DNA from 2 places in the Mesorhizobium sp. M7A.F.Ca.US.007.01.2.1 genome. Region 2 is predicted to be linked to the other one. Evidence: riboswitches for the same ligand, from Rfam matches in the RefSeq annotation. Region 2 holds a riboswitch; the other holds the start of a gene.
What was found. Region 2 has a riboswitch for S-adenosylmethionine ahead of EN949_RS21750 (homoserine O-acetyltransferase). Riboswitches for the same ligand answer to the same signal wherever they lie in the genome.
Positions count from the first base shown of each region.

Region 1: it holds a riboswitch for S-adenosylmethionine, as region 2 does, so the genes downstream of both, EN949_RS06925 (O-succinylhomoserine sulfhydrylase) here and EN949_RS21750 (homoserine O-acetyltransferase) in region 2, are expected to answer to the same signal.

Region 1 covers NZ_RZQP01000023.1:22,852-37,504, reverse strand. Annotated here, with positions in the region: gene EN949_RS06980 (acyltransferase family protein) at 1-9, shown strand, start outside; tRNA gene EN949_RS06975 (tRNA-Gly) at 91-164, shown strand; gene EN949_RS06970 (hypothetical protein) at 167-403, opposite strand; gene EN949_RS06965 (LysR family transcriptional regulator) at 534-1,523, opposite strand; gene chvE (multiple monosaccharide ABC transporter substrate-binding protein) at 1,835-2,905, shown strand; gene mmsA (multiple monosaccharide ABC transporter ATP-binding protein) at 3,029-4,561, shown strand; gene mmsB (multiple monosaccharide ABC transporter permease) at 4,558-5,844, shown strand; gene araD1 (AraD1 family protein) at 6,150-7,142, shown strand; gene EN949_RS06935 (ABC transporter substrate-binding protein) at 7,195-7,968, opposite strand; gene EN949_RS06930 (2'-deoxycytidine 5'-triphosphate deaminase) at 8,069-9,163, opposite strand; SAM riboswitch at 9,238-9,315, shown strand; gene EN949_RS06925 (O-succinylhomoserine sulfhydrylase) at 9,373-10,563, shown strand; gene EN949_RS06920 (ceramide glucosyltransferase) at 10,571-11,722, opposite strand; gene apaG (Co2+/Mg2+ efflux protein ApaG) at 11,956-12,348, shown strand; gene EN949_RS06910 (Hsp33 family molecular chaperone) at 12,396-13,427, opposite strand; gene argF (ornithine carbamoyltransferase) at 13,538-14,449, opposite strand; gene EN949_RS06900 (aspartate aminotransferase family protein) at 14,467-14,653, opposite strand, start outside.
Region 2 covers NZ_RZQP01000130.1:440-15,092, reverse strand. Annotated here, with positions in the region: gene EN949_RS21780 (ABC transporter ATP-binding protein/permease) at 1-1,232, shown strand, start outside; gene EN949_RS21775 (DUF1194 domain-containing protein) at 1,316-2,119, shown strand; gene EN949_RS21770 (glycosyltransferase family 2 protein) at 2,191-3,123, opposite strand; gene EN949_RS21765 (DUF1330 domain-containing protein) at 3,494-3,844, shown strand; gene EN949_RS21760 (glycosyltransferase) at 3,875-4,867, opposite strand; gene metW (methionine biosynthesis protein MetW) at 5,027-5,641, opposite strand; gene EN949_RS21750 (homoserine O-acetyltransferase) at 5,700-6,869, opposite strand; SAM riboswitch at 6,984-7,061, opposite strand; gene hisC (histidinol-phosphate transaminase) at 7,199-8,308, shown strand; gene EN949_RS21740 (prephenate/arogenate dehydrogenase family protein) at 8,314-9,249, shown strand; gene EN949_RS21735 (sugar kinase) at 9,257-10,180, opposite strand; gene EN949_RS21730 (DUF2125 domain-containing protein) at 10,188-11,186, opposite strand; gene EN949_RS21725 (gamma-glutamylcyclotransferase) at 11,329-11,850, shown strand; gene EN949_RS21720 (aldo/keto reductase) at 11,971-12,918, shown strand; gene EN949_RS21715 (LysE family translocator) at 13,009-13,635, shown strand; gene EN949_RS21710 (1-acyl-sn-glycerol-3-phosphate acyltransferase) at 13,661-14,461, opposite strand; partial or broken gene EN949_RS21705 (LysR substrate-binding domain-containing protein) at 14,581-14,653, opposite strand, start outside.

The DNA.
Region 1 (14,653 bases), on a different contig from region 2:
GCGCCGTGATCCGCAGCACGACGGCGTCGTGCCGAAACGGACCGCTTTGCGATTGCCCGAAGGCCAACCCTCATGCTAACGAGGGCGCACGCGGGTATGATGTAATGGTAGCTTGTCAGCTTCCCAAGCTGAACGCGCGGGTTCGATTCCCGCTACCCGCTCCAGCCTAAGGCGTCAGAACCATTTCAGCGCCTGCCTGTTCGTCGAACACAACCGAGCAGCCTCTCGCCAGCGCCACCGTTGCGAGGGCGTTTGCCGCCGCGTCATCCGATGAAACGAAGTCGCCGGTCAACACCCGCAATTCTTCCACGCCTTCAGCCATGGACACGAAATTGCCGACCGATCGATCGTGCTTGCAGGCCTCGATCACGCAAAGCAGGTCGATGATTTCGAAGCTGCGCATGTTCAGCCTCCAGAAGAAATCGTCCCTTGCAAGATCATGAACGCATCGGCGGGAAATAATGTTCCCAGTTCGCTTTCGCTGGCCTCGGCCTGGCGGCGCTTTCGCCGGAGAAGCTTACCTGATCCAGCCATCATCCCACTTCCCTCAGAATGAAGTCGTGCAGCATCTTGGCGGCCGGCGACAGCGCGCGATTCCTCACCGTGATCAGGCTGTAGGGCCTGACCTCGATGTCGAATTCGGTCTGGACGACGTCGATGGCGCCGGCCAGCCCGTCAGGGTTCTGGATGAATTTCGCCACCTGGACAGAGACCGGTGCGATGGCATCGGATTGCGCGACCATGACCAGGGTCAGGAGCAGCGAACTGGTGTTCAGGATACGGTCCGGCAAAGCGATGTTGCGGTTGAGGAAGTTGCTCTCCATCGCCTGGCGCAAGGGCGAGCCGCCCGACTGGAAGACCCAGTCATAGGCGGCGGTGTCTTCCAGCCGCACCACGCTGCCCCTGGTGAGCGGGTGGCCACGGCGCACGATCAGGCAGGCTTTCTCGACGCCGATGACGCGCGACTCGAACAGCCGCGGATTGAGGTCGTCCGGGATGCGCGCGATGATGAAGTCATGGCGCGTGGCGATCAGCTCGCGTGCCAGCACATTGGAGGTCTCGACCTGCATGGTGATCTCGATGCGCGGATAGATGCGGCGGATTTCACGAATTGCCGGCACCGCCAGCTCGATTGCCGGCGCGGTCACGGCACCCAGGAAAACCGAACCACCCTTGCCCGCCTTGAGCTCGGAAATCTCGCGGTCGACCTCGCGCATCTCCAGCAGGATCGAGCGCGCGCGCCTGGCCAAAGCCTTGCCGTATGGCGTCAAGGTGATGCCGCGCGGCAGCCTCTCGCACAGCTTGACCTCCAGCACCGCCTCCATCTCCGCGATCATGCGCGAGGCCGCCGGCTGCGAAATGTTCAGAACCTGGGCTGCCGCGCTGACCCGGCCATGGTCGTCGAGCGCGACGATCATGCGCATGTGACGCAGACTGAGACCGCTGCGCAGCAGGGTTTCGCCATCGCCCGGTGCTTCTCTGTAACCATCTGAAGCTGTTGTCGGATTCGCTGGCCGCGCCATCGCTTTCCCTGCCTTCTGCTCGTGTACGACCGACATCGGGGTCAGCCCGTCACGTCGCAATACATATACCAACCATGATATAGCAACCATCAAAGATCGCATTTGACAGTTATGGCAAAGACCCACACCCTCCGCGCGTTCCAAGACGTGACGGTCGCCGACGAGAAAAATCGTATCGATTGAATCAGCGTCTCGGGGCCATGGGAGGATACCGGAGATCGATATGACGGCAGCGGTGCCTTGGCGCTTCTGCACGATTGCGCGGCCCGCGACCCCCGGGGTGCCGCGTCCATCAAACAGGGAGAGTTAAAGTGAAAATCATCAAGACACTGGCCGCCGTCGCGGCCCTTGGCATCGCTGCCATGACCTACTCGGCGCACGCAGCCGACAAGGGTCTCGTCGGCGTGCTGATGCCGACCAAGACCTCGCAGCGCTGGATCAATGACGGCGATGCCGTCAAGTCCCAGCTCGAGGCTCTCGGCTACACCGTCGACCTGCAATACGCGCAGGACGACATCCCCAACCAGCTCAGCCAGCTGGAAAACGAAATCACCAAAGGCCCGAAGGCGCTGATCATCGCTTCTATCGACGGCACCACCCTGTCGGATGCTCTGCAGAAGGCCGCTGACGCGGGCGTCGTCGTCGTCGCCTATGACCGCCTGATCAAGAAGACCGCCAATGTCGACTACTACACCACCTTCGACAATTTCGGCGTCGGCGTGATCCAGGCGAATTCGCTGGTCAAGGGCCTCAAGGAACGCTTCCCGAACACCAAGCCGTGGAACGTCGAACTGTTCGGCGGCTCGCCCGACGACAACAACGCCTTCTTCTTCTACAATGGCGCCATCTCCGTCCTGCAGCCGCTGATCGACGACGGCTCGATCAAGATCAAGTCCGGCCAGACCGGCATGGACAAGGTCGGCACGCTGCGTTGGCTCGCCGCCACCGCCCAGGCACGCATGGACAATCTGCTGTCGGCCAACTATTCGGATGGCAGCCGCGTCGATGGCGTTCTTTCGCCCTATGACGGCCTGTCGCGCGGCATCACCGCCTCGCTGCGCGCCGTCGGCTACGGCACCGAGGCTCAGCCTTGGCCAATCGTGACCGGTCAGGACGCTGAGACCGCTTCGGTCAAGCTGATCATCTCGGGCGAGCAGTACTCGACCGTGTTCAAGGACACCCGCGAACTGGCCAAGGCCACCGTCGAGCTCGTCGACAAGGTGCTCTCGGGCGGCAAGCCGGACGGACTCGATGAAAAGACCTACAACAACGACGTCAAGGTCGTTCCCTCGATCCTGTTGACGCCGCATGAAGTCGACAAGTCGAACTACCAGGCGCTGGTCGTCGACTCCGGCTACATCAAGGCCGACGAACTGAAGTAATCCCGGTTACAAAGTCAGGGGGTCCTGCGCAACGCAGGGCCCCTTTTCGTTCACCAGCGAGCCCGGTATTGTCACCGACCTCGCCGGCAATATTTGCCGAGCTCTCAAGGAGCGGTAGTCCCCATGGCCCCGACGATTTTGGAGATGCGCGACATCACCAAGACGTTTCCCGGCGTGAAGGCGCTGTCGAACGTCAATCTCAGCGTCGAGGAAGGCGAGATCCACGCCGTGGTCGGCGAAAACGGCGCCGGCAAGTCGACGCTGATGAAGGTGCTGTCGGGCGTCTATCCCTCCGGCACCTATGACGGCCAGATCATCTTCCAAGGCCAGGAATGCCAGTTCAAGGGCATCCAGGACAGCGAACACAAGGGTATCGTCATCATCCACCAGGAGCTAGCGCTGGTGCCGATGCTGTCGATCGCCGAAAACATCTTCCTCGGCAACGAGCACGCGAAATTCGGCGTCATCGACTGGGACGCCAACGAGGAGCGCACCAGTGCGCTGTTGAAGAAGGTGGGCCTTAAGGAGGACCCCAAGACGCTGATCACCAATATCGGCGTCGGCAAGCAGCAGCTGGTCGAGATCGCCAAGGCGCTGAGCAAGGAGGTCAAGCTCCTGATCCTCGATGAGCCTACGGCATCGCTCAGCGAAAAGGACAGCCAGGCGCTGCTTGACCTGCTGCTCGAATTCAAGCGGCAAGGCATGACCTCGATCCTGATCTCGCACAAGCTCAACGAGATCAACCGGGTCGCCGACAAGGTGACGGTGATCCGTGACGGGCGCACCATCGAGACGCTGGCCAAGAAGGACATCTCCGAAGACCGCATCATCACCTCGATGGTCGGTCGTTCCCTCGACGACCGCTATCCGCCGCGCGAGCCTGATATCGGCGAGATCGTGTTCGAGGTGAAGAACTGGTCGGTCTATCACCCGCTCCATGCCGAGCGGCAGGTGATCAAGGGTATCGACATCAATGTGCGCGAGGGCGAAGTGGTGGGCATTGCCGGGCTGATGGGCGCCGGCCGCACCGAATTCGCCATGAGCCTGTTCGGCCGCTCCTACGGCCGCCGCATCACAGGCGAGGTGCTGCTCAAGGGCAAGCCGATCGATGTGTCCTCGGTAAGCAAGGCGGTCCAACACGGCATCGCCTACGTCACCGAGGATCGCAAGACCTACGGGCTCAACCTCATCGACCATATCAAGCACAACATCACGCTGGCCAATCTCGGCGGCGTGGCCCGCCACAGCGTGATCGACGACATGCGCGAGCTCGCCGTTGCCAACGACTATCGCAAGAAGACCAATATCCGCGCTTCCAGCGTCTATCAGTTGACCGGCAATCTTTCCGGCGGCAACCAGCAGAAGGTGGTGCTGTCGAAATGGCTGTTCGCCGACCCGGACGTGCTGATCCTCGACGAGCCGACACGCGGCATCGATGTCGGCGCCAAGTACGAAATCTACACGATCATCGCGCGACTCGCCTCGGAGGGTAAGGCGATCGTGGTCATCTCGTCGGAAATGCCGGAATTGCTCGGCATCACCGACCGCATCTACGTCATGAACGAAGGGCGCATCGTGGGCGAAATGCCCGCCGCGGAAGCAAGCCAGGAAAAAATAATGCGCGCCATCGTTCGTGGAGAAGGAAAAGCAGCATGAGCACCGAAAGCGCCCCCGCCCCGCACGGCAATGTCGCCGAAGAGCAGCGCCCACGCATCGCCGTCTCGGCGCTGGCCACGAACCTGCGCGAATACGGCCTGATCATCGCGCTGATCGTCATCATGCTGTTTTTCCAGTTCACCACGTCGGGAACGCTGTTCAAGCCGGTGAACCTGAGCAACCTGGTGCAGCAGAACTCGTTCATCATCGTGATGGCGCTGGGCATGCTGCTGGTGATCGTTTCCGGCTATATCGACCTCAGCGTCGGATCGGTCGCCGGTTTCATCGGCGCGCTGGCGGCAAACATGATGGTCATCTGGCAACTTGGACCGCTCAGCAATCCGCTGGTGGTTTCGATCATCTGCCTCGTCGTGGGCGGCCTGATCGGGGCGGCGCAAGGCTACTGGATCGCCTATCACAGAATACCGAGCTTCATCGTGACACTGGCCGGCATGCTGATCTTCCGCGGCATCTGCCAGGCGCTGCTGGGCGGCGGATCCTCGGTCGGTCCGCTTCCCGACGACTTCAAAATGCTCAGCTCGGGCTTCATCCCGGATGTCATCGGCCCGCTGACGCTGATCCCGCCGACGGTGAACGCGGCCGGCAAGACCATCATGGGCAGCGGCCTGACGCTGCACATGACGACGATCGTGCTGGGCCTGATCGCCGTGCTGGCCTATGCCTATTTCGGGGTGAGGACGCGTCGCAAGCGCGAACGCCATGGCTATGAGGCCGAGCCCTTTGCCCTGTTCGTCGTCAAGACGCTGGTCGCCAGCGCCCTGGCGCTGTTCCTGGTCTATGAGTTCGCCAGCTACAGAGGCCTGCCGGTCGTGCTGCTCGTCATGGGCGTGCTGATCTCGCTGTTCGTCTTCGTCACCAAGCGCATGACCATCGGCCGCCGTATCTACGCCATGGGCGGCAATGCCAAGGCCGCGCAGCTGTCAGGCATCAACACCGAGCGGCTGACGCTGATGGTGTTCATCAATATGGGCGTGCTGTCGGCGCTCGGCGGCCTGATCATCGCGGCGCGACTGGGACAGGCGGTGCCGGCCGCGGGCCTCGGCAGCGAGCTCGACGTCATCGCCGCCGTCTTCATCGGCGGCGCCTCGGCGATGGGCGGCGTCGGTCAGGTCATCGGCGCGGTGGTCGGCGGCTTCATCATGGGCGTGATGAACAACGGCATGTCGATCATGGGCGTCAATGTCGACTGGCAGCAGGTGGTCAAAGGCCTGGTGCTGCTCGGCGCCGTGATCTTCGACGTCTACAACAAGAACAAGGCTTGAACGGACTTAAGAGCAATTCCAGGAAAAGTGTGAAACGGTTTTCCGCCCGGAATTGCGCCAAGACAATGAGTTAGAGCGGTTCGCCGTTTCCGTGAAACGGTGAACTGCTCTGATCGAGGAAAGCAGGAGGCATACGATCGCGACGCTGCCGGCAACCCGCCGGTAACAGAAGTCCCTGAGGGACCAGGCCCGCGAGCGCAATCCGAACTGAGAATTTAAACCGTGGCATGGACGAGGTCCCGGCCGCGCTGAGCAAGGTTTGCCGTTTTGGCAGCCCTGCCAAGGCAAATGAGAGAGGATTCATCATGCTGATCTCCCAGATCCTTGACGACGCCGAGACCATCCGCGTCGTCGCCCGCAATGGCGGCAAGACCCGGATCATCAATGGCGCCCGCAGCGTCTATTCGCTGGCGATGGAGGCCGCCCGCACCGGCGTCGGCCTCGTCGCGCTGATCGAACGCAAGGGGCTTGGCGAGACGGTCGATCTCGAGGCCGCTTACAAGAAGGGGCGGCTGCTGTCGCCGATCAATCACCCCGATCCGGCGCATCTGCACCTGACCGGCACCGGGCTGACGCATCTCGGCTCCGCCGCGACGCGCGATTCCATGCACAAGAAGCTGAGCGCCGACGGCGAGGAGCAGCTCACCGATTCCATGAAGATGTTCCGCATGGGGCTGGAGGGCGGCAAGCCGGCGAAAGGCCAGATCGGCGTGCAGCCGGAATGGTTCTACAAAGGCAACGGCACGATGGCGGTGGCACCAGGCGCCGCACTCCTGTCACCGGCCTTTGCCAAGGACGCCGGCGAAGAGCCCGAGGTCGCCGGCATCTACGTCATCGGCGACGACGGCGCACCTTTCCGCGTCGGCTTCACGCTGTCGAACGAGTTTTCCGACCACGTCACCGAGCGCGTGAACTATCTGTTCCTCGCGCATTCCAAGCTGCGCAACGCCTCGTTCGGGCCGGAGATCCTGATCGGCGACCTGCCGTCCGACATCCGCGGCACCTCGCGCATCGTGCGCGACAGCGAGGTGCTGTGGGAGAAGCCGTTCCTGTCCGGCGAAGCGAACATGTCGCACACCATCGCCAATCTCGAACATCATCATTTCAAATACGCGGCCTTCCGCCAGCCGGGAGACGTGCATGTGCACATGTTCGGCACGGCGACACTGTCCTTCGCCGACGGCATCACGACCGAGGCCGGCGATGTCTTCGAGATCGAGGCCGGGGATTTCGGCCTGCCGCTGCGCAACCCGCTCGAGATCGAGCAGCCGGTGAAGGTGGCTGTGAAGGCGCTTTGAGAGCGCGCCCTGTCCTTCTCCCCTTGCGGGAGAAGGAAAAGGCGCCTCTGCCTCAATAAATATCGAAGTCGAAATACTTGGCCTGGATCTTCTTGTAGGTGCCGTCGGCAACGATCGCGTCGATGGCTGCGTTGAGCTTGTCGCGCAGGGCCGTGTCGTCCAGGCGCACGGCGATGCCGGCCTGGGTCTCGGTGCCCTTGACGTCGCCGACCAGCTTGCAGCAGCCGTCGCTTGCTTTCTTCAGCCAGTCCATCAGCACGAACTTGTCCGAGATCACGGCGTCAAGACGACCGTTGGTCAGGTCGGTGATCGCCTCTTCCTGGGTGGGATAGAGTTTGGCCTCCGCGCCCGCCTTGCCATATTCATTCTGGGCATAGTCGGCCTGCGTGGTCGAAGCCTGGGCACCGACCGTCTTGCCGGCAAGGGCCGCCGGTTCGGTCGAGGTGAGATCGGTGTCCTTCGGCGCCACCAGAGCCAGCGGTGTCGTATAATATTTGTTGGTGAAGGCGACCTGCTTCTTGCGCTCCTCGGTGATGCTCATCGAGGCGATGATGGCGTCGAACTTCTTGGCCTGCAAAGCGGGAATGATGCCGTCCCAGTCCTGGGTAACGATCTCGCATTCGACCTTCATCTGCGCGCACAGCGCATTGGCGATGTCGATGTCGAAGCCTTCGACCTTGCCGTCAGCGGTGATGGTGTTGAACGGCGGATAGGCGCCCTCGGTGCCGATCTTGATTTTCTCCGCCGCCTGCACCGACGGAGAGCCGGCCAGCATTGCCAGCATGGCAGCGCCCGCCGCCGATATGACCCATTTCGAAAATCGCATTTTCTTGGTTCCCCTTGAACGCCGCCAGCTTGACGGGCGGCAAGGCAGCCAAGCATGCCGAACCGGCACAGGCAAGTATTTTGCCTTGGGGCAATGAGGGTCAGCGCGCGGCGCGGAAATGCTTGGACAGCTTCAGGCCTTGCGCCTGGTAGTTGGAGCCGAGATCGGTACCGTAGAGCGCCTGCGGCCGCTTCAGCATATGCTCGTAGACCAGCCGGCCGACGATCTGGCCGTGGTCGAGGATGAACGGCACTTCATGGCTGCGCACTTCCAGCACCGCCCGGCTGCCGGTGCCGCCGGATGCGGAATGGCCGAAGCCCGGATCGAAGAAGCCGGCATAATGAACGCGGAATTCGCCGACCAGCGGATCGAAGGGCGTCATCTCGGCGGCGTAGAGCGGCGGCACATGCACCGCCTCCTGGCTGACGAGGATGTAGAATTCATCGGGGTCGAGCACCAGTTCGCCGGCGCCGCTCTTGTGGATCGGTTCCCAGAAGTCGACGACTTCCTGGGCCGCGCGCTTGTCGACATCGACGAGGCCGGTGTGATGCTTGCCGCGATAGCCGACCAAGCCGCTTTGATCGCCGTTGAGGTCGATCGACAGCGCGATGCCGCCGCCGGAAATGTTCGGCGGCTCGGTGGCGACCAGCATCTGCGTGCGATGCAGGTCGTGCAACTCGGCTTCGGAGAGCAGCGCATTGCCGGTGCGGAAACGGATCTGCGACAGGCGCGACCCGGTGCGGACGACGATCGGGAAGGTGCGCGGGCTGACTTCCAGAAAGAGCGGGCCATGATAGCCGGCGGCGATCTTGTCGAACTCGTGGCCGCGATCGGTCATGACGCGGGTGAAGATGTCGAGCCGCCCGGTCGAGCTCTTCGGATTGGCCGAGGCTGAAATGTCCGCCGGCAGCGCCAGGCTTTCAAGCAGGGGCACGATATAGACGCAGCCGGTCTCCAGCACCGCGCCCTCGGCCAGATTGATCTCGTGCAGCTGCAGCCGGTCGAGCTTTTCCGAGACCTTGTGATTGGGGCCGGGCAGGAAGGAGGCGCGCACCCGCCAGGCCTTGTCGCCGAGCCTGAGATCGAGGCTGGCCGGCTGGATCTGGTCGGCATCGAGCGCACGCGCCGACTTCAGCGCGCCGGACTGGAGCAGCGCCGATATGTCCTGGTCGGGAAGAATGCCTGTCTGCCGCAAGGCTCCACTCCTGCTTGGTACAAACCTCTTAATGAAGCCGGCAATTGACGCAAGCGCGGTGCGGGTCTAAAGGGTCGTTATCCCGTGGTGATTTGGCCGGTCGGCTTGCAGCCACGTTAAACAAGTCGCTAAAGGACCGTCGGGCCGCAAGGCCGTATGGACCGGTTGCGACTTTCGCGGCCGGTTTTTTTGTGTCTGGAAGAAAAGCGATGAGCACCAAGAAGCGCAACTGGAAGCCTCAGACGGCACTCGTGCACAGCGGAACGCTGCGTTCCGGTTTCGGCGAAACGTCAGAAGCGATCTATCTCACCCAAGGCTATGTCTACGAAACGGCGCAAGCCGCCGAAGCCCGTTTCAAGGGCGAAGAGCCGGGTTTCATCTATTCGCGCTACGCCAATCCGACCGTCGACATGTTCGAGAAGCGCATGTGCGCGCTGGAAGGTGCGGAAGACGCGCGCGCCACCGCGTCCGGCATGGCGGCGGTAACGGCCGCCCTTCTGTGCAGCGCCAAGGCCGGCGACCATATCGTGGCGGCACGCGCGCTGTTCGGCTCCTGCCGCTGGGTGGTCGAGACGCTGGCGCCGAGATACGGCATCGAGGCGACGCTGGTCGACGGCACCGACATCGCCAACTGGGAAAAGGCGGTCAAGCCGAACACCAAGCTGTTCTTCCTGGAAAGCCCGACCAATCCGACGCTGGAAGTGGTCGATATCGCCGCTGTCGCTTCGCTTGCCAATTCGATCGGCGCCAGGCTGATCGTCGACAATGTCTTCGCCACGCCCCTGCAGCAGAAGCCCTTGCAGCTCGGCGCCCATATCGTCGTCTATTCGGCTACCAAGCACATAGACGGCCAGGGGCGCTGTCTCGGCGGCGTCATCCTGTCGGACAAGAAGTGGATCGACGAGAACCTGCACGACTATTTCCGCCATACCGGCCCAAGCCTTTCGCCTTTCAACGCCTGGACGCTGCTGAAGGGCCTGGAAACGCTGCCGCTGCGCGTACGCCAGCAGACGGAAAGTGCCGGCCGGATCGCCGATTTTCTGGCCGAACGGCCGGAAATCGCGCGCGTCATCTATCCCGGCCGCGCCGACCATCCGCAGGCCGACATCGTCAAGAAGCAGATGTCGGGCGGCTCGACGCTGATCTGCCTGGACGTCAAGGGCGGCAAGCAGGCGGCCTTCGCCTTGCAGAACGCGCTCGACATCGTCCTGATCTCCAACAATCTCGGTGACGCCAAGAGCCTGATCACCCACCCGGCGACGACGACGCACAAAAATCTCAGCGACGAGGCGCGCGCCGAGCTCGGCATCGGGCCGGGCACGCTCAGGCTGTCGGTTGGCCTGGAGGATACCGACGACCTGCTCGAGGACATCGCGCAGGCGCTGAAGGGGGCCAGGTAGGAGGCCTTCAGGCGCCGGACGGCGTCTCTTCCAGCTCGGCCGTCTTGGTGCCGATGGTCATCGCATTGCCGCGCCAGTCGACGGCGCCGCCGAGCCAACCGCGCCCCCACATCGCCGGCAGGATCAGGTCGCGCGCCATGATCGCGGCGACCATGCGTGGCGACAGGTACCAGCCCTTGGACCAGGCCAGGGCGCACTCCGGAAGATAGAAGGCCGCCAGCACGGCAAGGGCGGTTGCCCAGAGGCTGAAGCCGGCGCTTGCCGCCGCAAGCAACGCAAGCACCAGCGGCACCACGGCGCCGGTCAGGATTTCGGGTGCGAAGAACAGCGGGAAAGTGACGCGGCGCAGGCGCGCCCAACGGGCCTGACGCGACCAGATGTCGTCAAACGAGCGCCGGCCAAGCGGCTGCTCGAAGGGGGCGGCGACGAGATTGACGCGCAGGCCGAGACTGTTCACCAGCTTGGTCGCAGCGGCATCCTCGGCGATCTCGGCGGCCAGCGCGCGAATGCCGCCATTGGCGTCGAGCATCGGCTTGTTCCAGAGCATGCTCTTGCCCTGGGCAAAGCCGAGGCCGAGCGCCTCGCCGGCATACTGCCAGCGCGCCTGCAGCGTGTTGAGGAAAGCGCATTCGACCTCGGCCCAGAAGCCGGCCGGCCGCGAGCCGATCGGCGTCGAGCAGACAAGGCCGGTGCCGGGCCGCCAGGCAGCCATCAGGTGCTGGATGTAGTCCCTCGGCATCAGCACGTTGGAATCGGCCAGGACGACCCAGTCGTGCCGCGCCGCTTCCCAGCCCTTGACGCAATTGTTGAGTTTCGGATTGGCGCTGATGCGGTCGTCGCCGACAAGCAGCCGGGCCGGCACTTTCGGAAACCGGACGATCGTCCTGTTTATCAATTTGACCACCGGATCGTCGGCATGGGCGACGCAGAAAATCAGCTCATAGCGCGGCCAGTCGAGCGAGAAGGCGCGCTCCAGCGTCTCCTGCGTGAACGGCTCGACGCCGCGCGACGGCACGACGATCGACACCGGCCGCGGCTTGCCGGCCGGCGGCGCAATGGTGCGACGCCGTCTCAGACGCGACGCGGCGAGCACGATGCTGGCGAGATTCGAGAGGATGAGGACGGTTGAAAGCGTGGCGGATATGAGAGTGAGTTGCATCGAGATCCGGTCACTCCAGGAAAACCGGTCCGCAAGACGGCCGGTTTCAACAGTTCAGCAGAGCGCCCGAGTCGCGCGTCACCAGTCCGCGCACACCATCATTGTCATATGTCACTTAAATGACATTCTTTGTCGGCACCTGCCCGCGAGGTCGGCCAGAGGAGGCTTCGATCGGTTGACCTAACCGCACGGAGCGCCGAAAGTTCCGCTGGAACCGTTTTTTGGAGCCGCTTATGTATAGCGCCGTCACGCGCAACATCGAAGTGCAGGTCAGGCCGTTCTATCTGGAGGACCGTTCGGATCCCTCTGAGAACCGCTATGTCTGGGGCTATCAGATAACGATCGACAATCAGTCGGACGATTTCGTGCAGCTTCTGTCGCGCTATTGGCACATCACCGACGGCACCGGCCGGGTCGAGGAAGTGCGCGGCCCCGGCGTGGTCGGCGACCAGCCCGAACTCAATCCCGGCGACAGCTACCAGTACACGTCCGGTTGCCCGCTCTCGACACCGTCCGGCATCATGGTCGGGCATTACACGATGCGCAACAAGCGGGGCGAGACGTTCGACATCGCCATTCCGGCGTTTTCGCTGGACTTGCCGGGGACGCGGCGGACGGTGAATTGATTTCGCCTCACCGGCCGCGGAGCGACCGGTGAGGCGTGGTTTCTACTCTACTGGGCCGCGAATTCCGCCGGGTCGAAATCATATTGCTTCGAACAGAATTCGCAGGCGACGTGGATGCCGCCGTCTTCGGTGCTGTCCTTGATCTCCTGGGCGGAAAAACCCTCGAGGATGCCGCGGATCTTGTCCCTGGAGCACGAGCACTGGTCGGCGACCGGAACGCCGCCGAAGACGCGCACGCCATGCTCGTGGAACAGCCTGTAGAGCAGCCGCTCGGCGCCGATCGTCGGGTCGATCAGTTCGGTCGGCTCGATGGTGCCGAGCAGAGCCAGCAACTCCTGCCAGGAATTGTCGACCGGATCGTGGATCTCCCCGCGCGGATCGCCATCGCCGCCCGGCAGGTCCGGGACGCGCATGCGCTCGGGCGACTGCGGCAGGAACTGCGCCAGGATACCGCCGGCGCGCCATTGCTCGCGGGCGCCGCCGGGACCGGGCGTCAAAAGCTTGGCCACCGACAGCCTGATATCCGTCGGGATCTGCTCCGACTGACGGAAATAGGTGCGTGCCGCGTCTTCCAGGGTCTCGCCATCGAGCTGGACGATACCCTGATAGCGCTGCGTATGGGCGCCCTGGTCGATGGTCAGCGCCAGCACGCCACTGCCGAGCAGCGTCTGCTGGGAGGTTTCGCCCGCCGCGACCAGCGCTTCCAGCCGGTCGGCATCGAAACGCGCATAGGCGCGCAGCGCCGAGGGCGTGGAAAAATCCGCAACCAGCATGTCGACGGGTCCGTCGGTGCGGGTCTGCAGGATGAACTTGCCCTCGAACTTCAGCGAAGTGCCGAGCAGCACGGTCAGCACACAGGCCTCCGCCAGCAGGCGGGCGACCGGCTCGGGATAATCGTGGCGGCTGAGGATGGCGTCCAGCATCGGCCCGAGTTGGACCGTGCGGCCGCGCACGTCGAGAGGGCCGACCTCGAACGGCACGACGTGATCGTCGCCGGCATAGCCGAATTCGCCGAGTTTGGGGTGATGTTCAGTCACTTGACAGGTTTCCAACATGACAAAGCTCCAGGGCGCGGCCATGCCGCCCTCCGGGGCGCATGCGTCGAAACGCGCTTGATTTGCGTGATGCGGCGCAAATAGGCATCACACGCCCGCAGATCAAGCTCCCAGGGATCAAGCGCCCAGACACTTCAAGCGCCTAGACACCAGGCAAGCACGGCCTTCTGGGCATGGAGCCGGTTCTCGGCCTCGTCGAAGACCACCGAATGCGGTCCGTCGATAACCTCGTCTGTCACTTCCTCGCCGCGATGCGCCGGCAGGCAGTGCATGAACAGCGCGTCCGGCTTGGCTCTCGCCATCAGCTTGGCATTGACCTGGTAGGGCGAGAACACATTGTGGCCGCGGGCGCGATGCTCCTGGCCCATCGACACCCAGCAATCGGTGACGATGCAGTCGGCCTGATCGACGGCTTCCTCGGGCGAGCGGGTGAAGTGCAGCTTGCCGCCATGCGCCTGCGACCAATCGATATGCTTCTGCGCCGGCTCGCTGCCTTCGGGAACGGCGACGTTGAGGTTGAAGCGGAACCGGGCCGAGGCCTCGAGCAGGGAATGCAGCACATTGTTGCCGTCGCCGGTCCAGGCGATGGTCTTGCCGGCTACCGGACCGCGATGTTCCTCGAAGGTCATGATATCGGCCATCAGCTGGCAGGGATGGGTATCGTCGGTCAGTCCGTTGATCACCGGCACGGTGGCGTTCTCGGTCAATTCCAGCAGCCGCTCATGCGAGGTGGTGCGGATCATGATCGCATCGACATAGCGCGACAGCACCTTGGCGGTGTCGGCGATGGTCTCGGAACGGCCGAGCTGCATCTCGGTGCCGGTCAGCATGATGGTCTCGCCGCCGAGCTGCCGCATGCCGACGTCGAAGGAGACGCGCGTGCGCGTCGACGGCTTGTCGAAGATCATCGCCAGCACCTTGCCTTCGAGCGGTTTGGTGCGCTCGCCGGCCTTGAGCCGCGCCTTTCGCACCACCGCGTCGTCCAGCATCAAGCGCAGGTCGCCTTCGGAAACGGTGGAAAGATCGGTGAAATGGCGAACTGACATCAGCAATGATTCCGGGATTACTTCGCCGCGGCGGAAGCGATCGCCTCCGCCAGGCCCTTGGCGCCGGCGCGGATGCGGTTGAGCGCGTCATGGATCTCGGCGTCGGTGACGGTGAGCGGCGGCAACAGGCGAATGACGTTGTCGCCGGCCGGAACCGTCAACAGGTGCTGGTCGCGCAAGGCCATGTTCACCTTGGTGTTGGGC
Region 2 (14,653 bases):
CCATACCGGGCTACATGGTCTGGGCCGCCATCCTTTACGCCGGCATCGCCTCCTGGCTGAGTTGGCTGGTCGGGCGGCCGCTCATCCGCCTGAACAGCGACCGCTATACACGCGAAGCCGAGCTGCGCTCCTCGATGGTGCGCGTCAACGAGAATGTCGATGCCATTGCGTTGTATCATGGCGAGGCCGACGCCAGGCGGCGGCTCGAACTCGATCTCGGCACGGTGCTGGGCGCCATGCGGCGCATCTACACCGCCCAGATCAACCTGTCCTGGGTGACCGACACCTATGGCTGGATCACCGTCGTGGCGCCCATACTGGTTGCTTCGCCTGTCTATTTCTCAGGTGATATCAGCTTTGGCGGGCTGATGATGGCGGTCGGCGCCTTCAACCAGGTCCACTCCTCCTTGCGCTGGTTCATTAACAACATCGGCAGCATTGCCGATTGGCGCGCCACGCTGATGCGCGTGGCCGATTTCCGCATCGCGCTCGATGAAACCGATGCGCTGCACGACACCGAAAAGCGCATCGCCTTCGGCCAAAACGGCAGTGGCAGCCTGACTTTCGAGAAGCTCGAAGTGGCCTCGCCGGAGGGCTGCACCAGGCTCGCCGACCCGCATGTCGAAATCCGCCCCGGCGAGCGCGTCATGATCACCGGCGATCCCGGTGCGGGCAAGACGCTGTTCTTTCGTGCCATTGCCGGCCTGTGGCCATGGGGAAGCGGCCGGATCGGCCTGCCGGCGGGAGAAACCCCCATATTCGTGCCGCGCGTGCCTTATTTTCCGGTCGGCACGTTGCGCGAAGTCCTCGATCACCCGAACGGCCCCGCGCCGGCGGACGATGCCGACATTTCGGCGGTGCTGGCCGAGGTCGGTCTGGGACGGCTATCCTCATCGCTCGACCGCGCCGGGCGTTGGGACCATGAGTTGGGCGATGACGAACAGCGCTCGCTGGCCTTCGCCAGGCTCGCGTTGCGGCAGCCGAAATGGGTGATCATCGACGAGGCGCTGGATGCATTCGACGGCCCATCGCTAAGACGCGTGCTGTCGATGCTCGAGAAGCGTTTGCCGGGGACAGCGATCCTCAACATCGGGCGCGGCCAGCACAACAACCACTTCTTCCCGCGCGCGTTGACGATCGTCAAGGATTCCGGTGCGCCAGCGCTGAAGCCCGCCCGCGTCAGAGCCGGCGCGATCGAACCGCCGCCAGTCGCCGCCCGCGGCAAGAAATGACCTGATATCCGGACGGGGAAGCAAAGCTTTATTTTGCCGTGATCGCGAGGGAAGCTCTTCGGGAGAACAACCTGGCGACGGCCATGCTTGATGCTCTGCGCCTGCTTGCCTGTCTTGCCTGCGCCCAGGCTGCCCCCGCCGCCTCGCCGCGGGATGCGCTCGCCGTCGACGTCGAGCTGGTGCTGGCAGTCGACATCTCGCTGTCGATGGACGAGAAGGAGTTCGCGCTGCAGCGCGCCGGTTATGTCGAGGCGCTGCGGCATCCCGACTTCATCAAGGCTGTCCGCGCCGGCGCCACGGGCCGCATAGCGCTGACCTATTTCGAGTGGGCCGGCACGGTGCGCGACGACGCGGTCATCGGCTGGCAGATCATCGATAGTGCCGAGAGCGCCAACAGCTTTGCCGACGAGGTCGCGGCGCGTCCGTTCCGCAGCTTTCGCGGCACTTCGATTTCCGGCGCGCTGGCCTTCGGTGCCGAGCTTTTCGACCGCACGTCTTTCCAGGGCGAACGTAGCGTCATCGACATTTCGGGCGACGGACCGAACAATATCGGACCGCCAGTCACCGCGACGCGTGATGCGGCGACTGCCAAAGGCATCGTCGTCAACGGCCTGCCGATCCTGATCAGCCCGTCGCCCACCTTCAGCCATCTCGACCAGTATTACGCGCAATGCGTGACCGGCGGGCCCGGTTCCTTCGTGCTGCCCATCTATGCCGCCGCGGAGTTTTCGACAGCCATCCGGCGCAAGCTGATCCTCGAAGTGAGCGGCATTCGGGACAAGGCGAGAATCACCCCCGTCGACGCGGCCAAGCCGATAGACTGCCTGCAGGGCGAACGGGACAGGCGGTTTTTATCGGATCCGTATTTTCCCGAACTTGACCGCTGAGCTCTCGATAGTGCGGTTCACGCAATCCGGAGGGAAAACCGTTCCACGATTTTCCTGGAGTTGCTCTGGGTTCAGGCGAGCCGGGCGCCACATTGGTTGCGAAACTCGTTGGAGAGATCGCGGCGCCAGCGTCGGCCATGGACATAGCCTTGCATCAATTCCGGCAGCGAGTAGCCAAGCGCTTTCGACGAACGGTTGGCCATGTAGCCCTGGAATGCCTCCGGTATCCTGCCTCGCAGGACATCGGCGATGAGCTGCCGCGAGATCATGTAAGGCGGAATGTGCGGGTAGGCGTGGGCAATATGAGGATGTTTGCCCATCAGGTTCGCATAGGCCTCGACATAGCCGTCACGGCGGCCGGAAATCGAGTTCTCCGAATTGTATTTCGTCCAGTCGAGGTCCTCGGACAGTTGCGCGCCGAAGCGCCGGGCAAGGCGCAGCAGCAATTCGCGATCCTGCATGCGGGTGATGTCGCTGTCGTAGCCGCCGATGGCCAGCAAGGCTTCACGGCGAGCAGTGATCGCGGAGCCGGCGATGAAGATGGTCTGCCCAACCAGCGTCCGCTCAAGCATTGCGGGGCTCACGAATGCCTCTGGGTTGGCGCAGTTTGTGATGCGATTGCCCTTCAGGGACACGAACGAACTGATCAGCACTTGCAGTGCAGGATTTTCATCGAACCAGGTCAGGGTTCGTTCAAGCCGGTGCGGCAAGTAGATGTCGTCGGAATCGAGGAACGTCACCAATGGTGCCCGCGCCCGCTCGATGCCGGCATTCCTGGCGGCGTTGGCGCCTCGCCATTTCGCCCCGACATAGATCAGCCGCGGGTCCTGGATGCGGGCCAGCGCCGCTTCGGTCCCATCGGTCGAACCATCGTCGACGACAATGTGCTCAAACCTCGACATGCTCTGGGAGAATACGCTTTCCACGGCGCGCAACACTGTTTCGCGTCGGTTGTGGGTCGGCGTAATGACCGTGATGAGAGGTACTGGATCGATCCCGGCCATGTCTGTCAGCTGTTTCCTGCGCAGGGTTGCGCGTCTGTCCAGGACTTTTCGATTTTCAGAACGGTCGAATGGATTGGACTTCCCTTTCTCTACACCACATCACAGTCGGCGCGACGCTATAAAAAACGACTGCCCCTGTCACCCACCGTGCCGGTACTCAATCCAGGCGAGACAACGAATCCCCGCTCTTAGCGTTCCAATTGCAACAGCACCGCCGCACATAGCATTACGAATCACCGTGGAAGCAACCCATCATGACAGATAGCATACATCCCATTACCTCAGACGTAATCGCTTAGCGCTCGGCCTTTGGTCAGATTGCCCATGCAGAGGCCGGCAACTCGGCTTCGATGACAAGGGGAGTTCAGTCATGGCCGCTTACGCCGTCGCCCATATGCGCCAAGCCACAATGGGTCCTCAGATCGTCGAATATCTGCATAGGATAGATGCCACGCTGGAACCTTTCGGCGGCCGTTTTCTGGTCCATGGCGGCGATGTGGAGGTGATCGAGAACGACTGGCCTGGCCATCTGATCATCATAGAATTTCCCGACAGGCAGCATGTGCACGGCTGGTACAATTCGCCGGCCTACCAAGCGATACTGGCGCTGCGCACGGACAATTCGGAGGCCGATGTGGTGTTCGTCGACGGCGTCGAACATCCGCACAAGGCCACGGATGTTCTGGAGCAATCGCCGGATCAAGGATCAATTGGACGCTGAACTGCGGTTCAAGGAATGGCGGTACAGCGTCTAGCTATGCCCAACATAGTCTGGCACCGTTTCGATTTTGTCGCGAACCATGCCAGTTGCGAAACTGAACTGGCCCCAAAACGCCAAACCATAAAATGCCTGACCGACAATCAGAGAAAAGGGAACCTGCCAAAGCGGCATCCCGGTTTCCCGGGCATGGCCTACGATCCGTCGTGTCGTGCGCCATGACATGGTGAGCCACCGGCTGAAGGACTTGACTATCCGTCGCGTGCGGCTCGGCGAATTGAGCGCAACGAACTTCCGGTCGGCGTCGCGACCTGTAACCAGGGCGCGCCAGTAAAAGAACCGCCAGCCCCGCGGCGAATAGTGATAAACGCGTGCGTTGACATTATGAATTTTGTGGCCTTCCCGCAGCAGTTCGCGCATCAGCAAAGTGCAGGAAACCTTGAAGCCGTTATGTTTTGGAAAAGGGTGGCTGAGGATCCACTCGCGTCGAAACGCTACATTGTTGGCGTTGATCGCTCGCTTCGAGGCAAATCGACCGTCTCCACGGGCCATCGGGAAAAACCAGATCAACGCAAAGGTTCTTGAAAAGAAGTCGTCGTATGAAAGGTATGTATATCCGTTTGCGCAGATAACTTCAGAGTTTTCAAAGGGTTCAAGCAGTCCTGATAGCCATCCTGGTTCCGCGACCACGTCGGAATCCAGAAAGATGACGATATCTCCATCCGATGCCAGCATACCGTTGTTCTTCAGGTCGTAATATCGGCCACCAGGGAAAGCTGTGAAGACGAGTTCGGCAACCTGACCGAGCTGCGGGGCCTCATTCGAAATCTCACGACGCAACGCCTCTTTGTCCGACTCTGCTCCGCCGTGAGAGATGACGATCCTTGGTCGCGCTGAACCGGTTGCTGAAACCGATGAGATTTCCCGAGCCAAGGCCTTCATCCCAACGCCGATCTCGTCCCAGTCGATCGACTTTGCATTCTCCATTTCGACGACGAGTGAATAAGTTGCGCGTTCTTCGACCATTTTTGCCCCCCCGAGCCGTCAGTGTGGCTATAGCCGCACTAGCCCGCTGTCAAACAGTCGACGCCATTTACACTGGTTCGCGATCGTCATACAGGGCGACTTTGCTCGGCGGCAAACACACTGTTGCTTGGCGAGTCGGGTCTTTGATCGGTGCGGAAATTACCGTTTCAGCAAGAACACTGCCTGCTGGCCGAAGAAATTCCAGAACCACCACGGCATCGACAGGCCGATCTTCTGGCCGGCGGCGTCGAGGGCGGTTGCCTTCTCGACTGTCGCGCCGAGTTCGTCGCACAGATTGACGAAATCGCGGATGGTGCAGAAGTGGATGTTGGGCGTGTCGTACCAGGAATAGGGCAGGTCCTTGGTCACCGGCATGCGGCCGTTGAGGAACAGCGACAGGCGCACACGCCAATGGCCGAAATTGGGGAAGGAGACGATGGCGCGGTTGCCGATCCTGAGCAGTTCGTCCAGCACCAGCTTGGGGTTGCGGGTGGCCTGCAGCGTCTGCGACAGGACGACGAAGTCAAAGCCCTTGTCGGGATAGAATTCGAGATCCTTGTCGGCATCGCCCTGGATGACCGAGAGGCCGCGCGCCACACATTCGTTGACGCCGCGCTGCGACAGCTCGAGTCCACGACCGTCGACCTGCTTGGTGTCCTGTAGCAGTTCGAGCAGCGAGCCGTCGCCCGAGCCGACATCGAGCACGCGCGACTGTGGCGGGATGAGGTTGGCGACGACTTCGAGGTCGACGCGCTGGTCGCGGTTGACGCTCATGGCTTCGCCTCCCGCCTGGCGCGTGATCCCGATCGGAAAAGCCTGCAATTTTTCGAGATCATGCGCTCAGCCCTCTCGCCCGGGCCGCCGAGCCGATGAAGCCGTTTATCGCGGCAAACAGTTCCGGCTCGTCGAGCAGGAATGCGTCGTGGCCTCGGTCGGTCTCGATCTCGACGAAGGATACCGATGCGCCGGCGGCGTTGAGCGCATGCACGATCGAGCGGCTCTCCTCGGTCGGGAACAGCCAATCCGAGGTGAAGGACACCAGGCAGAAGCGGGTTTTCGTGCCGGCGAAAGCGTCGGCCAACCGGCCGCCATGGTCTGCGGCGAGGTCGAAATAGTCCATCGATCGCGTCATGTAGAGGTAGGAATTGGCGTCGAAGCGATCGACGAAGGTCATGCCCTGATGGCGCAGATAGCTTTCGATCTGGAAGTCGGCGTCGAAGCCGAAGGTCAGCGCTTCGCGATCCTGCAGATTGCGGCCGAACTTGCGGTGCAGGGCGGCTTCCGACAGGTAAGTGATGTGGGCGGCCATGCGCGCTACCGCCAGGCCCTTTTCCGGGCGTTTGCCGTGCTCGAAATATTTGCCGCCATGCCAGTCCGGATCGGCCATGACAGCCTGCCGGCCAACCTCATGAAAGGCGATGTTCTGCGAGGAATGGCGCGCCCCGGTGGCGATCGGCAGTGCCGAGAAGACGCGCTCCGGATAGCTCGACGCCCATTCCAGCACCTGCATGCCGCCCATCGAGCCGCCGAGCACGCAGAATAGTTTCTCGATGCCGAAATGGTCGATCAGCATCTGCTGCGCCCGCACCATGTCGCGGATGGTGATGATCGGCAGGTCAAGCCCATAGGGCTTGCCGGTGGCGGGATTGGTCGAGGCCGGGCCGGTGGACCCAAGGCAACCGCCGATGACGTTGGAGCAGATGACGAAGAAACGATTGGTGTCGATGATCTTGCCGGGGCCGATCAGCACTTCCCACCAGCCAGGCTTGCCGGTCACCGGATTGGTGCTGGCGACGTGCTGGTCTCCGGTCAGCGCATGGCAGACGAGGATGGCGTTGGAGCGGGCATCGTTCAGCGTGCCGTAGGTCTGGTAGGCGATCTGGAACGGTGACAGCAGCGTACCGGCGTCCAGCTTGAGCGGCTTGTCGGATCCAAAACGCAAAACCGGGCTCGACGGTTGGTCGACCTCGTTGTTGGTTTTGCGGGCACGCAGAACGGCCATGACATCCATCTCACACTTTGAGCCCACGCATCGCACTCGTCGAAAGTCGATGCCGATACGGGTGTCCGGCCGGCGCGGACAACAAAAAACCGGCATTGCGGTCGCAAAGCCGGTTACAGGATGCAAACGGCCCTTTAGCAAGTTGTTTAACGTGGCTGCAAGCCGACCGGCCAAATCACCACGGAAGTTCGCTCCCCTTCTAGGGCTGTGGCGCGCCGGCGTCAACGGCCTGCCTTGGGCGGGAGGCTGTCGCCTCTCGACATTGCAGGCCACGGCTTGTATTTCCGCTGCGGCTTCCCTCAGGAAGCGTTCTCGACGGATTTTGCGACATGAGCCAGACACCGGACCAGGCACGTCCAACCCCGCGCGCGGGCATCATGGACATAGACGCCTATGTGCCGGGCAAGAGCACGGCGCCTGCCGGCGTCGCCAAGGTCCACAAGCTGTCCTCCAACGAGAACCCGCTCGGGCCCTCGCCGAAGGCGATCGAAGCCGCGCGCGAGATTGCCGGAAAGCTTGACGTCTATCCAGATGGCACCGCCAGGCGGCTGCGCGAAGCGATCGCCGAGGTGCATGGCCTCAACCCGCAGAACATCATCTGCTCCAACGGCTCCGACGAAATCCTCGGCCTGCTGGCGCAGACCTATCTGGCGCCCGGCGACGAGGCCGTCATCACCGAGCACGCCTTCATGGTCTACAAGATCTACATCCAGTCGGCGGGCGCCGTTCCGGTGACGATCAAGGAAACAGACGAGCGCGCCGATATCGACGCCATCCTGGCCGCCGTCACGCCGCTCACCAAGATCGTGTTCCTCGCCAATCCCAACAATCCGACCGGCACCTATGTGCCATTCCAGGAGGTGCGGCGTCTGCATGCCGCACTGCCGAAGAACGTGCTTCTGGTGCTCGACGCGGCCTATGCCGAATATGTCCGCCGCAACGACTATGAGGCCGGCATCGAACTGGTCGGCAGCGCAGAGAACGTGGTGATGACCCGGACCTTCTCCAAGATCGGCCTTGGCGGGGCGCGGATCGGCTGGATGTACGGGCCGATGCACATCGTCGACGCCATCAACCGCGTACGCGGCCCCTTCAACGTCAATGCGACGGCGATCGAGGCCGGCATCGCCGCCATTCGCGATCGCGCCCATGTCGAGCGCAGCGTGGCGCACAACGAGACCTGGCTGGCCTGGCTGAGTGAGGAATTCACAAAGCTTGGGTTGCGGGTGACGCCCAGCGTCGGCAATTTCATCCTCATTCATTTTCCCGAGGACCAGAAACATTCGGCAGCGGCGGCGGACGACTATCTGACGGCGCGCGGCTATATATTGCGGCGCGTTTCGGGCTATGGCTTTCCCAACGCGCTGCGCATGACCGTCGGTACCGAAGAGGCCAATCGCGGCGTTGTCGCCGCTCTCACGACATTCCTGAAAAGCTAGAAACCATGACATCACCGATGTTTGAAAAGATCGCGCTGGTCGGCATCGGCCTGATCGGCTCGTCGCTGGCCCGCGTCATCCGCCGCGAGGGCCTCGCCCGCCACGTATCCATCTCGACCCGCAGTGCGGCGACGCTGGCGCGGGCTGAGGAGCTTGGGCTGGGCGATAGCTATAGCACCGATGCGAGAGAAGCTGTCCGCGATGCCGACCTGGTCATCATTTCGGTGCCGGTCGGCTCGTCCGGCACGGTTGCCGAGGAAATCGCGCCGGCGCTGAAGCCGGGCGCGATCCTCACCGATGTCGGCTCGACCAAGGCGTCTGTCATTGCGCAAATGCAGCCTTATGTGCCTGAAGGTGTCCATTTCATTCCCGGCCACCCGCTGGCGGGCACAGAAAAATCCGGCCCCGACGCCGGTTTCGCCGACCTGTTCGACAATCGCTGGTGCATCTTCACGCCGCTGCCCGACACCGACCCGGACGCGTTGGAGAGGCTGTCGGAGTTCTGGCGGCGCTGCGGCGCCAACATCGACACGATGGATCCCCAGCATCACGATATGACGCTGGCCATCGTCTCGCATCTGCCGCACATCATCGCCTACAACATCGTCGGCACCGCCGATGATCTGCAGTCGGTGACCAAATCCGAAGTGATCAAATATTCGGCTTCCGGCTTCCGCGACTTCACCCGCCTTGCCGCCTCCGATCCGACCATGTGGCGGGATGTCTGCCTGCACAACAAGGACGCCATCCTCGAAATGCTGGCGCGGTTCTCGGAAGATCTGGCGTCGCTGCAGCGCGCGATCCGCTGGGGCGATGGCGAAAAGCTCTTCGACCTGTTCACCCGCACCCGCGCCGTGCGCCGCTCGATCATCGAAGCCGGCCAGGACATCGACGTTCCCGATTTCGGCCGTCAGGCGGTCGAGCACCCCGCGAAGGGCTAGGTCTGTCTCAGGCAGGCCAGGTCTGCGCAACCATGGCCAGCGTCTCGGCTCGGTTCGGCGCGCCAAGCCTGCCGCCGAAGCGCAGGCATTTGAGCGCCGCGGCCGCACTGGCAAACCGCAAAGCCTGCTCGACCGGCATGGCTTCCGCCAGCCCGACGGCGAAGGCGCCGTGAAAGACATCGCCGGCGGCGAGCGTGTCGACCGCCTTGATTTTCGGCGCCGCGACATGGCGCACGCAGCCAGCGCGACGGTCGTGCCACCAACTGCCCGCCGCGCCGCCTGTCACTGCGACAAAAGCGTCGCTGCGGCTGGCGAGATCGGCGCAAGCCGTTTCCGGATCGAGCGCCTGGCCGCAGACGATGCGCGCTGCCGGCTCCGAAGCGATGATGTGCGTAGCGAGCGGCAACAACTGCTCAAGGACCTCCAGCGGCGCGGTGTCGGCATCGAGGATCGCCGGACGGCCGATGGCGCGCGCCGCCTTCAGGGCGAGTGCCGCCGCACCCGGCCAGCGGACATCGACCAGAACGGCATCGAATGCCATGAGGTCGGCGACCGGCAGGACGTCGGGATCGGCCTGGGCAAGCCTGTCATAGAACGGCACGATGATGCGCTCGCCATGCGCGTCGACCAGGATCGAGGCCAGCGCCGAGCGGGCACCTCTGACGCGCCGCACGAAGGTGCAATCGACGCCTTCGGCCTCTATGCCGGCGATGAGCTGGTCGGCGACGGCATCGTCGCCGGCACTCGCCCACAGCGATACCTCGGCGCCCAGGCGATGGGCGGCGCAGGCGGCGCTGGTGGCCATGCCCGAGGCGATCTGGACGCCGTCGGAGGCCATGAACTTGCCCTGATGCATGGGCAGCGTCTCGACGCGCAGGATGGTGTCCAGCGTCAAAGCGCCAACGCTCAGCAGCTTCACGGGTTTCGCCATGGCTGAGCTATTCGACCGGCTTGATCTTGCCCAGCGGAATGAAGCCGAGCGAGGCCTTGCCCCTGACCACCTTCAGCGGCATGGACGGTTCGTTGCCGAGCACCGCCAGGGCAGAAAAACCCTGCTCGATCTGGCTTTTCTGCTCGGGTATGGCGGTACCGAGGATGGCCGCCACCGCCTTCGGGTCCTTCAACCTGATCATCAGGTCGGCGTTGACCAAGCCCTCGGCATCGACGGAGAGCGGTCCCGAAACGGTGATGCGCGCCGTCCCCGACGACAGGTCAAGGTTGCGGATTTCGATCGCCTGGCCACGAAGGCTCTTCACCCGCGTGCCGATCAGTGCGACGCCGTTCTTCAATGTCACGTCGCCGCTGGCATCGAGCGCCGGAAGCACGCGCCCGCCAATTGCGTCGGGGTCGACCTCGAGATCGCCGAAACTGCCGAGATAGTCGATATCCTCGCCGTTGGGCTGCAACTGACCTGATGCCTTGCCGGCACTGAACAGTTGCACCGGATCGGTATCGTCGGCCGGATCGGTCTGGCCGGAAAGGCCCTCTGCCTCCAGCGAAATCCGCCGCGGCAGCGGCCACCACAATTTGAAATTGGCCTGCAGATTGTCCCAGTCGATCCACAGCGGCACCATGTCGGGAACGGAGGTCCTGAGCGGGCCGCGCAGATTGGCAACCGGCGACAGAGGCTGGATGATCTGGGCGGCTGCGTTGAAACTGCCGGCTGAGGCCGCAATGTTCTTGGCATCGTCCTCATAGGCGAGGTTGTCGCAGGAGACGGTAAAGCTCAAGGGATAGCCGCTGACCTGGAGATTGGCGCAGCCGGCCTCGACGCCATTCTTGTTGAGCGTGGCAACCGCCTTGTCGGCCTCGCTCCTGACGCGGTCAGCCAGATAGAACCAGCCGCCGCTGTAGAGGGCGAACAGCACGACGATGAATGCTGCAAGCCAGATCAGGCGGCGACGTTTGTTCGGCTGGCGTTCGTCACTTGACGTCATGCTTTGGCTCTCGTTAACGCATGGGTATTGCGGACGGGTAGTCGATTCCGCCAGGTGGACAGACGAATAGTTAGACGGGACGGGCGGAAAAAACACCGGTCCGGGTGCGGTGTTGGCATCTTTTGCAATCAGGCGCGGCGATATGGGCGATTTTTGGGTGTTTGGCTATGGCTCGCTGATCTGGCGGCCGGGATTCGCGCATGTCGAAACACAGCGTGCCCGCCTGCATGGCTACCGGCGCTCGCTCTGCGTCTATTCCTTCGTGCATCGCGGCACGCGCGAGCGGCCGGGGCTGGTGCTCGGCCTCGATCGTGGCGGGTCCTGCGTCGGCCTCGCATTCCGCGTCCCCGGCGACTTGCGCGACGAGGTTATGGCCTATCTGCGCGAGCGCGAGCTGGTCACCAATGTCTATCTGGAGCGTCTGCTCAAGGTTCGCCTCGACGGCGGCGGTACGGTCGACGCGGTGGTTTACATTGTCGACCGCCAGCACGAGCAATATGCCGGAGCGCTCGACGCTGCAGATGCGGCGGCCGTGGTGCGCGGTGCGGTCGGCCAGTCCGGCAACAACGAGGACTATGTGCTGAGCACGCTGGAGCATCTCGAGGCGCTGGGCATTCGCGATCATTGGCTGGAAGAGGTGGCGCTGCAGGTCGCGCCTTTGTGAAGCTGGCTCTGCGGAAAAAGGCCGTCAGGCCTTTGACCTCGTTCAGGCAAGACCTAGGTTAGGCTCCAACCCTCAGACCGCGGGCGCCATTTGCCCGCCCAATCATCCCGGAGATCCGCCTTGCAGAAACGTCGTCTCGGTCGCACCGACTTGTCCATCGCGCCGCTGGTTCTGGGCGGCAACGTCTTCGGCTGGACTGCCGACGAGAAAACCTCGTTCGACCTGCTCGACCGCTTCGTCGGCGCCGGCCTCAACGCCATCGATACGGCGGACGCCTATTCGCGCTGGGTTCCAGGCCACAAGGGCGGCGAATCGGAAACCATCATCGGTAAATGGATGAAAGACCGTGGCAATCGCGACAAGGTCGTGGTGATCACCAAGGTCGGTTCGGATATGGGACAGGGGCACAAGGACCTGTCCGCCGCCTACATCGAAAAGGCCGTCGACGCATCGTTGAAGCGGCTGCAGACCGAATTCATCGATCTCTATCTGTCGCATTGGCCGGATCCTGCGACGCCCTATGAGGAAACGCTTGGCGCCTACGAGAAGCTGCTCGCCAAGGGCAAGATTCGCTATGCCGGGTGCTCTAACCTCGACGCCGGCCAGTTGCGTGCGGCACTCGATGTGGCGAGCCTGCGCAGTCTGCCGCGCTACGAGGTGCTGCAGCCGGAATACAATCTCTACGATCGCTCATCCTTTGACGGGCCGTTGCGCGATCTGTGCGTGGCCGAGGACATCGGCGTCATCACCTATTTCAGCCTGGCCAAAGGTTTCCTCAGCGGCAAATACCGCAGCGAGGCCGATCTCGGCCAAAGCCCGCGTGGCGGCGGCGTGAAGGACTATCTCAATGGGCGCGGCATGCGCATCCTTGCGGCACTCGACGCGGTGTCATCAAGGCATTCGGCCAAGCAGGCGGAAGTCGCGCTTGCCTGGGTGATCGCTCGGCCGGGCGTCACCGCGCCGATAGCCAGCGCCACCAAGCCCGAGCAGATGGACAGCCTGATCAAGGCGGCGTCGCTGAAGCTGAGCGCCGCCGACATGGCCGAACTCGACAGGGCGAGCGACTGAAGTTTCGGCGGCCGCTCCTCGCACGAACGTCCAAGACGACCCTCTTGTCTTGCCATAGCCTCCTTCGCACGGGGCAAGACAGAGGGTGAGATGACTGAGCCGCTTCTTTTGCAGCCGGATCTTTGGCGCCAGTTGTGCGCGCTCGTGCTTGCCTCCGCCGTCGTCATGGGCAGCCCGGGGCCGGCAACGATAAGCGTCACCGCCGTTGGTGCCGCCTTCGGTTTGCGCCATTCCCTGGGCTATGCCTGGGGAATCATCCTGGGCACGATCGCCGTGCTTTTGGTTGTCGCGACCGGGGTCATGGCAGTGCTCACCTCGATGCCGAAGCTGGCGCCGTTGCTGGCTTTGGCCTCCGCGGCCTACATCCTCTATCTCGCCTTCAAGATCGCTACGGCGCCGCCGCTGGCCGCCCGCGCCGCCGAGACTTCGCGTCCCACATGGCTGGCTGGATTTCTTCTCGCGGTCGCCAATCCAAAGGCCTATGTGGCGATCGCCGCCGTGTTCGCCGGTGCTTCGTCCAAACAGGGCGCCACTGAGCCTGGTCTATGGCTGAAGCTGGCGGTTCTCGCCCTGATGATCGTTGCCATCCACGCTCTGTGGCTTGTCGCGGGGGCTGGGTTCGCGCGCTTCCTGCGCCGGCCGGCGGCCTCGCGGATCATCAATCTGATCTTTGCCGTGACGCTGGTGTTGACCACCGCGCTGGCGGTGTTCGGCTGAGAACTGCCGGCCGGAGACTTCCGGTTCAGACTTTGGTTCTTGCGGCGTTGTCCAGCTCTTGCAGCCTTTTCACCGCTGTCGGCGGCAAGGCAGGCGGGTTCGGGCCGCGCGCCGCATCCATCAGGAACTGGTCGCAGGCAGCTTCGGTCTCGCCGATCAGCCGGGCCATGAATTCGTCCTTGCTCAGTCCCGGTGGAATCGGCGGCAGGAAACGCGCCTTGATGGTGCCGGGATAGCGCAGGAATTTGCGGCGCGGCCAATAGAGGCCGGCGACATGGGCAACCGGCACCACCGGAACACCAAGCTGCGTGTAGATTTCGACGATGCCGTATTTGTAGGCCGGTTCGTCGCCCGGCGCGCGTCTTGTCCCTTCGGGGTAGATGATGAGCTGGCGAGGGTTGCGCGCCATCTCTTCCTTGGTCGCGGCGACCACGGCCTTCAGTGCCTTCGAACGGCTGCCGCGATGAACCGGGATCATGCGCATCTTCATGATGTACCAGCCGAAGAACGGGATCCAGGTCAGCTCGCGCTTGAGGATGTAGAGCGGGTCCTGAAGGAAGGGGAAGAAGGCGATCGCGTCCCAGAACGACTGATGCTTTGGTGCCAGGATGAAGGAGCCTTCGGGCAGGTTTTCCCGGCCGGTGATCTCGTTCTTCGTTCCGGCGATCTTCTCGTAAAGCCACATCGAGGTGCGCGACCAGAATTTCGGCACGAACCAGGCGCGGTGCCGGGGCGACAGGAAATAGTAGGGGGTCCAGAGGATCATCTGGACGATCAGGTTGACGTAGAAGACGAAATTGAACGTCAGCGATCTGATGTAGAGCATTGGGGGAGCCCGGTGAGGAGGTGAGCGTTGGTTACACCAAGCGCGGGAAAAAAGGAAATGGCCGCAGGGCGCTTTGGGTGGCGACGAAGAACGGCCACCGATGGGTTGGCCTGGTTCCGCTACATCAGCCGCGCCAGCCGCGCCTTCAGGCGCGGAGCGGCAAAATCGAGGAAGGCGCGCAGCTTGACCGGC